One region of the Enterococcus sp. BWT-B8 genome, then DNA from elsewhere that is predicted to be linked to it. Evidence: predicted binding sites of a transcription regulator. Region 1 holds the regulator's gene; each other region holds the start of a gene.
What was found. The regulator NrdR, encoded in region 1, represses ribonucleotide reductase genes. The targets are predictions, from matches to a motif close to ACACNATATATNGTGT.
Positions count from the first base shown of each region.

Region 1 (3,289 bases):
GCGTCAATGAATTTCGTTGCTTCACTCAGCGCTTCAAAGCGACCACTGGATGAGCGGTCAAATTTGCTGAAGGTAGCTTCTCGAATGTCTTTGGGCATCGTCATTGCACTAACTCGTTTACGAACTTCCTCTTCTCTTTGTCGTGTCAGCAAAAGTTCAGTAGGTACATAGGTTACATCAATATAATGGAAATTTAGCGTAAGTTTCGGCTCATAGCCGGGAGCAATCATTGACGGATCATTTAAATCGAATTTCTTTTTTTCCTGAACGAATTCATACAGCTTGGAATAGCTTTTCTGGATATCTTCGTCTGTCAGCCGATCCCGGTGCTCCGAAATAAACTGCTTCACATCCGGATTATCCAATACGGTATTTACCAGTTCGGTAAAGCGGTCGTTCAAGTCTCTCCTGCGAATAATCTTTGACATTTCTTTACCTACATCTTCCATTATCTTTCACCTCGTCTCCTCAAAAACTCTTCCATCTCTTTATCCAGTTTTTCTTGTTCTTCTTTTGACAGCTTTTCTTCTGGAACAGGATTTGCCACCCAATCCGGCAGTGTTTCTTTCCGGATTACTGGTTGTTTTCTGTTTGATGAATAACCTTTATTATTTCGTCTCTTAAGATTTTCTTCCTGTTTGGTTTTCAAATAGCTCATTGCTTTTTCAGGGGAAAATATTTCTTTCTTTGCCCAGTCATTCGCAATGGTATACACATACTCTGCCTTCAAAGTAGCCTGCTTTTGAATAATTAAAACATACGAAATCAAAATATTAATTACACTGTTCGGCAAGCCTGAACGTTTGACCAAGTACTCAATAATATAGCGTTCCTGTGCGATTTCAAAGCCTCCAGTCTGCTGTTTAATCGCCGCAAGATAGGTCATTGGAGGGATTGCTTCACTATCAAGAATCGTACGAATATCTTCGTCAGAAAAGCCATCTTTCTTCAATGAATTAAATCGATAAGAACGCTGTTCCTCTTCTGTAAGATTTGCTCGTTCATTTCTTTTAACCTGGACAGCCTTTTGCGGTTTGCTGTCACTATAATGACGTGTAATTGCTCTTTTTAATGCTGCTCTGTCAATTTCGTTTGTCTGATAATCAAATGTTTCTTTAATGAATTCAAGCATTTCCAGCTCATCAATACCATAAAGACTATTAAATAAATAAATCTCTTCTTTCAAATCCCTATTGTCATTTGATATCTTCAACCCAAAGCGTTCAACCTGCGAGACAAAGAAGGACCAGTCAAACCTTGCTTCATCAATAACAGACTGTGTTCTGACAGGTACCGGATCTTTAAAAGCCTGCTTTAAATTTTCAAGAAGAGCTCCTTCGGCTATCAATTGTTCTTCCTTAAATGAATAGACATCCTGATAGCCACAGGAAATATTTTCATAGCCGGCAAAATTCATAAACTCCGGTTGAAAACGTTCAAACAGCTGATCAAATTTCTTTTGCCCCACACGATTCAGCAAGGTTAATGCCAGTACCTCATCCTTAAAAAATGCTTCAACCGCCTCCGGATGATTTAGTCGAAAAACATATACCCAATCCAATTCTGCATCCTCTTTAACGAATGTATCCAGCAGTCCAATCCCTTCAAGCTTTGCTCTTGCTTCTTCCAATTGTGTGGTACTCAGATCAAGCAGAAGATTTAGTTCTCTGTGAAAAAGAGAATCGCTGAGACCTGATTGCTTTACTTCTCCTAACAGAGTCAGGAACAAACTAAAGGCATTAGCTCCTACGATCGGCTGATAGAGAAAAATCAGGATATCTTTTTCCAAATCTGAAAAGGGATGGTTAACCAATACTTTAAAAATATTTTTTGGCTGGATTTCTTTCCTGTTATTTGTCACGGAAAGACCTCCTTATTCGTTCTCCGTATCATCTTTATCTAAGTGCGCCTTATCGACAATCTCCTGCAATTCCTTAAGAAATACACTCATATCCTTAAATTGACGATAAACACTGGCAAAACGAATATAGGCAATCTCATCTAAATTGACCAAATCCTCCATTACATATTCACCAATCAGATTAGTTGAAACTTCATTTTCACCAAGCTCCCGTACCCGATTTTCAACATTATCCACAATTTTTACCATTTGTTCCATGGCTACCGGCCGCTTTTCAGCTGACCGAATCAGCCCTCTCAATATTTTCTCTCTATTAAATTCTTCACGATCACCATTTTTCTTAATAACAAGTAAGGGCGCCGCTTCTATTCTTTCAAAGGTCGTAAAACGATTTTGGCAGTTTTCACACTCTCTTCTTCTTCGAATCGCTCTTCCATCATCTGCCTGACGACTGTCAATCACTCTTGAGTTATTATGGTGGCATCTTGGACAACGCACAATGATCACCTCAATTTCATTATTTAGTAGTTATATTATAACATGAAATACATCATATACCAGTTATTGACAAGCTTTTCTCAACGGCTTGAGTTTTTCTTAATTTCAGCCTAATTTAAAACCATAGCTCCTGGAAACGGAGTCAGACCAATTGATTAAATGAACCCTTCTTTTTCCAGCCATTCCGAAATCTGTCTTTCCAAGTCTTCAATTGTTCCCTGATTGTCAAACACAATGTCAGCCTTTTCCTTTTTTTCTTCAATCGACCATTGACTATTCACTCGTTGCAACGCCTCTTCTACTGACAATGAATCTCTTGCCATCAGCCGTTTTATCTGTTTAGCTTCAGGTATATATACAACAGCCGTTTTATCTACAAACTCCTCATATCCGTTTTCATACAGCAGCGGAATATCCGCAATGACCAAAGGATAACTTTTCTTTAGTTCATTGATTTTCCCCACAATACTTTTTTCTAAAAAGGGAGCCATCGTCTGATTTAGAAGTGCCCGCTTTTCATGGTCAGAAAAGATAAGGGTACCTAGTTTTTTTCGATTCAGCGATCCATCATTGTTTTTGATGGATTCTCCAAAAGCAGAAACAACTGCTGATAATCCCGAACTCCCAGGCTCAACCACTTCTCGTGCGATTTTGTCTGAATCTACAATTGGGAATCCTGCATTTTTAAAGACTTTCATTGCAGTTGTCTTTCCTGTAGCAATACCGCCTGTCAATCCAAGTACAAAGCTCATCAGCTTTTTCTTCCTTTCAATTTTTGACACTCAGGGCAAAAATGAGTTCCTCTTTGTGCCACTTTTATTTTTTTGATTGGGGTACCGCAGCGCATGCATGGCTCCCCTGTCTTTCCATAGGCATGTAAAGAAACTTGAAATTTCCCGGCTTCTCCCAGTGCATTCAAATAGCTTCGAA
Region 1 is NZ_JAJDJV010000001.1:573,651-576,939, forward strand. Features, by position in the region: gene dnaI (primosomal protein DnaI) at 1-449, opposite strand, end outside; gene LI951_RS02595 (replication initiation and membrane attachment family protein) at 449-1,861, opposite strand; gene nrdR (transcriptional regulator NrdR) at 1,874-2,359, opposite strand; gene coaE (dephospho-CoA kinase) at 2,515-3,111, opposite strand; gene mutM (DNA-formamidopyrimidine glycosylase) at 3,111-3,289, opposite strand, start outside.

Region 2 (3,289 bases), on a different contig from region 1:
TCTCAAAATTAATTTTCTTGCCATTTTTTTCAACAATATCCATCATGTTCAGGCTCAAAACAATCGGAATTCCTGTTTCAATTAATTGTGTGGTCAAATATAAGTTTCTTTCCAGATTCGTTGCATCAATAATATTTATAATTACATCCGGATTTTGTTCCAGCAGGTAATCTCTGGCAATTACTTCTTCTGGTGTATAAGGAGACAATGAGTAGATCCCCGGTAAATCATGAAGAATCACTTCTTTATCCTTTTTCCATTTTCCTTCTTTACGCTCCACGGTTACTCCCGGCCAGTTCCCTACATATTGATTTGCTCCGGTCAACCCATTAAAAGCTGTTGTCTTCCCGCTATTGGGATTTCCTGCCAGTGCAATATGATAGCTCATTTAGCCCACCTCTTTCCTTACCAAAACAAGCTCTGCTTCATTTTTTCTAAGGGTTAATTCATAGCCCCGCAAATTAATTTCAATCGGATCTCCCAATGGCGCCCGCTTTCGTATCAAAACATTGACATTCCTCGTCAAGCCCATATCCATCAAGCGGCGACGGACAGCACCTTTCCCGTAAATACTGACCACCTTAACTTTCTCACCAACCTCCAGCTGATCCAGAGACAACCAGGTCTCTTCCTGTTCCCGTTCCTCACCAATGACAACCTGCCTCAAAACAGAGTCATTCAATGCAATACGACTGTTATGAAGAACGATAATCCCATTTCCTTTTGAGTAGCTCACCAAAGCCACTTTCCCTCCAGAAATCAATCCCAAATCACTTAAATGCTTTTTTGAAGATTCTTCAGTGTTAATTTCCTTCACTGTATATACCTTATTTAATTCTGCTTCTATTAGTGTCAGCATCATTCTGCCTCCTTTTTGTGAAAAAGTTTCAACTCTTTATGAATGAAATTGAGAATCATTATCAATAGAATAACGCTTTCACAAAGCGATGTCAATGCTGCTTGTAAGGAATTGAACAATTATTCTCTGCTTCGTTGAAAAAATCGTTCTAAGGTATGTCTAAAAACTATAGAGCAATCAGAATTACCAACACATTTCTCAACAAACACATTTGTATCGAGAATTGAACAAACATGTCTACTTGGAAAACCGTTGGCATGTCTTGTATGAGCATAAGACATGCGATGAGCATTTGAAGAAGCGTAGGAGCAAGTTCTTGCACGACCTTAAGACATGCAACGAGCATTCGTAGAAGCGTAGGAGCAAGTTCTTGCACGATCTTAAGACATGCGACGAGCATTGGAAGAAGCGTAGGAGCAAGTTCTTGCACGACCTTAAGACATGCGACGAGCATTGGAAGAAGCGTAGGAGCAAGTTCTTGCACGACCTTAAGACATGCGATGAGCATTTGAAGAAGCGTAGGAGCAAGTTCTTGCACGACCTTAAGACATGCGACGAGCATTGGAAGAAGCGTAGGAGCAAGTTCTTGCACGACCTTAAGACATGCGACGAGCATTCGTAGAAGCGCAGAAGCAAACTTTTAATACAGGAATGAATTATTGTTAATTCATCAGATTGTCGGTTCGCATACCATTCCACTAGCTGTTCCTGTATCAGTGGAAAATCCTTGTATCTACGAGTCTCACCTTGTTCGATTCTCGATACAAACGCGTCTACTTGGAAAAGTGTTGGCAGTATAGTGCATAAACGAGGCTTTATGACAATGACTTCCACGAAAATATTCACCACTAGAGTTTTCAGACAGAGCCTAATCTTGTGTCCAGAAAGAAACAGACACTATATCTTGTATTTTAGGTGGTAATTTTTTGGCTGAAAATTTTTTATTTCGCCAATTTATAAACAAAAAAAGACCATACTCCACACCAGAACTCTCATAGTTACTGAGTTTCATAAATATTTAAAAAACACAAAACTTTGTGTTCGATAAAAAAACAACCACAATATATAGTGCCTAAGTGTTGACTTTTTTTTTAAGAGAATTATACTAGGGAATGTAGATTAATTGAGGAGGAAAAAATTATGAACGTAAAAATCTTTTCTAAAAATAATTGTATTCAATGCAACATGGCAAAACGCTTTTTAAACGAAAATAATATCCCTTTTGAGGAAGTTAATATTGATAATCAACCTGAAATGATTGATTGGTTAAAAGATCAGGGGTATCAAAGTGTTCCTGTCATCACTTCTGATGCAGCTACAGTAGTCGGCTTCCGTCCAGATCAATTGAAACAATTGTCTTAATCATGAAGATAGCCTATTTTAGTGTTACAGGACAGACAAGACGCTTCATAAAAAAATTGGATTTGCCAGCTTATGAAATTGAGCCTGCGAATCCTTTTTTTGAGATAAATGAGCCATTTATTTTAGTTGTTCCTACCTATGACATAGAAATCACAGAAGTTGTAAATGATTTTTTGGATTATAAAACCAACAAGGACAATTTACAGGGAGTAGCTGGCGGTGGTAATCGAAATTTTGCTGAATTATTTGTTTATACTGCAAAAGATATTGCACGAGATTACGACGTACCACTGCTTTTTTCTTTTGAATTTAGCGGTACAAACGAAGATGTTGAATCCTTTAAGAAAGTAGTGAGTGAAATTGAGTCTAAAAGAAATTAAAGATGTCAGCTATTTTAAATTAAATAATGAAATTAATCGCCCGGTAAACGGACAGATTCCATTAAATAAAGATCATGAGGCACTGGAAGCTTTTTTTAAAGAAAATGCTGTACCGAATACAAAAAAATTTGCGAATACCGCAGAAAAAATCAACTATTTACTTGAAAACGACTATATTGAACAGGCCTTTATCAAAAAGTATTCAATGGTCTTTATCGAGCGCCTGTATCAGTTTCTTGATGAACAAAATTTTCAATTCAAGTCATTTATGGCTGCTTATAAATTTTACTCTCAGTATGCACTGAAAAACAATGAAGGTACAGAATACCTAGAAAGCTATGAAGATCGTGTAGCATTTAATGCCTTGTATTTTGCTGATGGAGATGAAGAGCTGGCACTGACGCTGGCAGACGAAATGATTCATCAAAGATATCAGCCTGCTACTCCTTCTTTCTTAAATGCAGGAAGACAGCGCCGCGGCGAACTTGTATCGTGTTTCCTGATTCAAGTTACAGATGACATGAACAGCATTGGCCGCTCCATCAACTCAGCGCTGCAGTTGTCACGGATCGGCGGCGGCGTTGGGATTACCCTTTCTAATCTGCGTGAAGCAGGTGCACCAATCAAGGGGTATGAAGGGGCTGCCAGCGGCGTCGTTCCGGTCATGAAATTATTCGAGGACAGCTTC
Region 2 is NZ_JAJDJV010000004.1:29,881-33,169, forward strand. Features, by position in the region: gene feoB (ferrous iron transport protein B) at 1-388, opposite strand, end outside; gene LI951_RS05520 (ferrous iron transport protein A) at 389-859, opposite strand; gene nrdH (glutaredoxin-like protein NrdH) at 2,000-2,221, shown strand; gene nrdI (class Ib ribonucleoside-diphosphate reductase assembly flavoprotein NrdI) at 2,224-2,601, shown strand; gene nrdE (class 1b ribonucleoside-diphosphate reductase subunit alpha) at 2,582-3,289, shown strand, end outside.
Region 2: a site for NrdR is predicted at 1,916-1,931, ahead of nrdH (glutaredoxin-like protein NrdH). Genes of this name have one in related genera too.

Region 3 (3,289 bases), on a different contig from region 1:
GCTCACATGCTGTACTTCAATTATTTTATTCATTTTTATTGCCGCCAATCATTTTTATTGCTTTCATTTTACCAATAATTCTCCTGCCTGAACATTGATTCGTCTATTATAATATTTTGAAAATCTTATAAAAAATAAATATAATATTGTTTTTAAAATGAATGGCTGAGAAAGGATACACTATGCTCCACTTCGATCCTATCAACTTCTACATAGAAAACATACGAGAGTTGACAATCTCCGCTAGGATTGCTTTAGCAGAGTAAATGACGTCCTGTTACCTACTCGGTGACAGATCTGGAGCTCCTCATGTTTTCAGGATCGTTCGGCTTAATTCCGAAGGAGCTGCTCCTGCGGTTACTCGTCGAGGTTGTGACAGAAGTGTTCTGTCTCAAGAACCAGGTAGGTATCATGTATCATCTACTCTGACAAGTCAATCATAGTGATTTATGACAATAAGTCGGAATATACGAAAATTGTCAAGGAACACTAGTCATAATATGACTAGCTGTGAATGGATACCTCCCTGGAGCTACTCATATTTTCAGTATAGTTCGACTTATTTCCAGAACTGCTGTCTCTACGAGTCTAACGATTCTCGAAACAAACCATTACGCTGTATCCGTTTTTCTGCGTCTACGGTTCTCACTACACTACACTTCGTTTCGATCTCATCAATTTCTAAACGGCAGAGCCATTAAGAATTGAAGGACTTCGTTCCGATCCTCGAAGCATGGAGGGGCTTTGCTCCTACGCTTCTTCGAATGCTCGTCGCATGTCTGGAGGGCATGTAGGAACTTGCTCCTACGGTTTCTTCGAATGCTCGTCGCATGTCTGGAGGGCATGTAGGAACTTGCTCCTACGGTTTCTTCGAATGCTCGTCGCATGTCTGGAGGGCATGTAGGAACTTGCTCCTACGGTTTCTTCGAATGCTCGTCGCATGTCTGGAGGGCATGTAGGAACTTGCTTCTACGCTTCTTCGAATGCTCGTCGCATGTCTGGAGGGCATGTAGGAACTTGCTCCTACGGCTTCTTCGAATGCTCGAATCATACAAAGACTGGAACACCGTTTATTCGGTTTTAGGGATCTCAGACATACAAAACTCCCCCTATACAAGACATTTTTATATTTCAATGTCCTGTATAGAAGGAGCGCACCAATTTCTGCCCCACTCTCTTCGCTGCAGACAAGCAGATAAAGTTAGTAGTCTGTTACTTCATCTTTAGTCTTCTATTAATGAAAATTATTCTAAAATGTTACTTTTTTCACAGATCATTCTCATTACGAAACAATTTGTCGCGCTTCCGTAAAAATCCATTTGTGATTGAAAACTTTTTCTAATCCTCCTTTTTTAGTAAAGCGATTCTTGATAAACCGTTCCGCTTCGTGCTTTCATTAGCTTTTCAAAACACGGATATACAATATATAGTTATGGATATGTGTTTTTTTATCATTTTAGCACTATATATAGTTGAAAGAAAAACGAAATTGATTTATGATAGATGAGGAATAAGTCATTGAGGAGTTGGAAGTTATGATGGAAGTTAAACAAAAAGATTCTCTTAGCACTACCGTTTCATCGCTGCGAAATATGAAGATCATTAAGAGAGATGGTCGTCTCGTTGATTTTGATGATCAAAAAATCTATGATGCTTTGATCAAAGCTGAACAAAAAATTAACGGGGCACTAGCGCCTCTCAGCTACGAACGTATCCAGGAAATTGTTGAGCATGTAGACAGGGAAATTGCAGAACGTTTTACTTCAAACGTAAAAATTTATGAAATCCAAAACATTGTTGAACACATTCTATTGGAAAAAAATGAATACGAATTAGCCGAAGAATACATTAACTACCGTACTCGCCGCGACTTTGAACGTAGTAAAGCAACTGATATTAATTTTACTATAGGGAAACTGCTGAATAAAGATCAGACTGTCGTAAATGAAAATGCCAACAAGGACAGTGATGTCTTTAATACACAGAGAGATTTGACCGCCGGAATTGTAGGTAAATCTATCGGATTAAAAATGCTGCCTCCCCATGTTGCCAATGCTCATCAAAAAGGGGATATTCATTATCACGATCTGGATTACCATCCATATACACCAATGACGAACTGTTGTCTGATTGATTTCAAAGGCATGCTGAATAATGGATTTAAAATTGGAAACGCAGAAGTTGAATCACCAAAATCTATACAGACTGCGACTGCACAAATATCACAGATTATTGCCAATGTAGCTTCCAGTCAATACGGCGGCTGTTCTGCCGACCGTGTAGATGAACTGCTGGCTCCATTCGCTGAATTAAATTACTTAAAACATCTTGATGATGCAAAAAAATGGATTGACGGAAAAGAACGTCAGGAAACATATGCGAAGGAAAAAACAAAAAAAGACATCTATGATGCTATGCAAAGTCTGGAATATGAAATTAATACCTTGTTCACTTCAAATGGTCAGACACCGTTCACTTCTCTAGGATTTGGACTTGGGCTGAGCTGGTTTGAACGTGAAATTCAAAAAGCGATTCTGCAAATTCGAATCAATGGACTGGGAAGTGAAAAACGAACAGCCATTTTCCCTAAACTGATCTTCACACTGAGAAAAGGAACAAATCTGAACAGTGAAGACCCCAACTATGATATTAAACAGCTTGCATTGGACTGTGCAACAAAACGCATGTACCCTGATATTTTGAATTATGATCGATTGATTGAATTGACAGGAAGTTTTAAAGTACCGATGGGCTGCCGCTCTTTCCTTCAGGGCTGGAAAGATGAAAACGGCGAGGAAATTAACGTTGGGCGAATGAACTTAGGTGTAGTAACCTTAAATCTCCCTAGAATTGCTCTTGAAGCAAATGGTGACTTGGACAAATTCTGGTCACTGCTTAACGAACGGCTGGGTACAATGAAAGATGCGCTTGTTTATCGCGTAGAACGTTGTAAAGAAGCTGCTCCTGCCAATGCACCAATCCTTTATATGTATGGTGCTTTTGGCAAACGTCTTTCAAGAGATGAGCCAGTAAATGAACTATTTAAAAATAAACGTGCAACTGTTTCATTGGGCTATATCGGCTTGTATGAAGTAGCTTCCGCATTTTACGGCGGTGAATGGGAAAACAAACCGGAAGCAAAAGAACTGACTTTGGATATTCTTAAAACTTTGAAAGCCAGTGCTGACGAATGGGGCAACGAGTACGGATACCATTTCAGTGTATACTGTACACCAAGCGAAAGTCTGACTGATCGCTTCTGCCGTTTGGATACTGAGAAATTCGGTGT
Region 3 is NZ_JAJDJV010000008.1:86,431-89,719, reverse strand. Features, by position in the region: gene LI951_RS09155 (ABC transporter ATP-binding protein) at 1-33, opposite strand, end outside; gene nrdD (anaerobic ribonucleoside-triphosphate reductase) at 1,536-3,289, shown strand, end outside.
Region 3: a site for NrdR is predicted at 1,460-1,475, ahead of nrdD (anaerobic ribonucleoside-triphosphate reductase). Genes of this name have one in related genera too.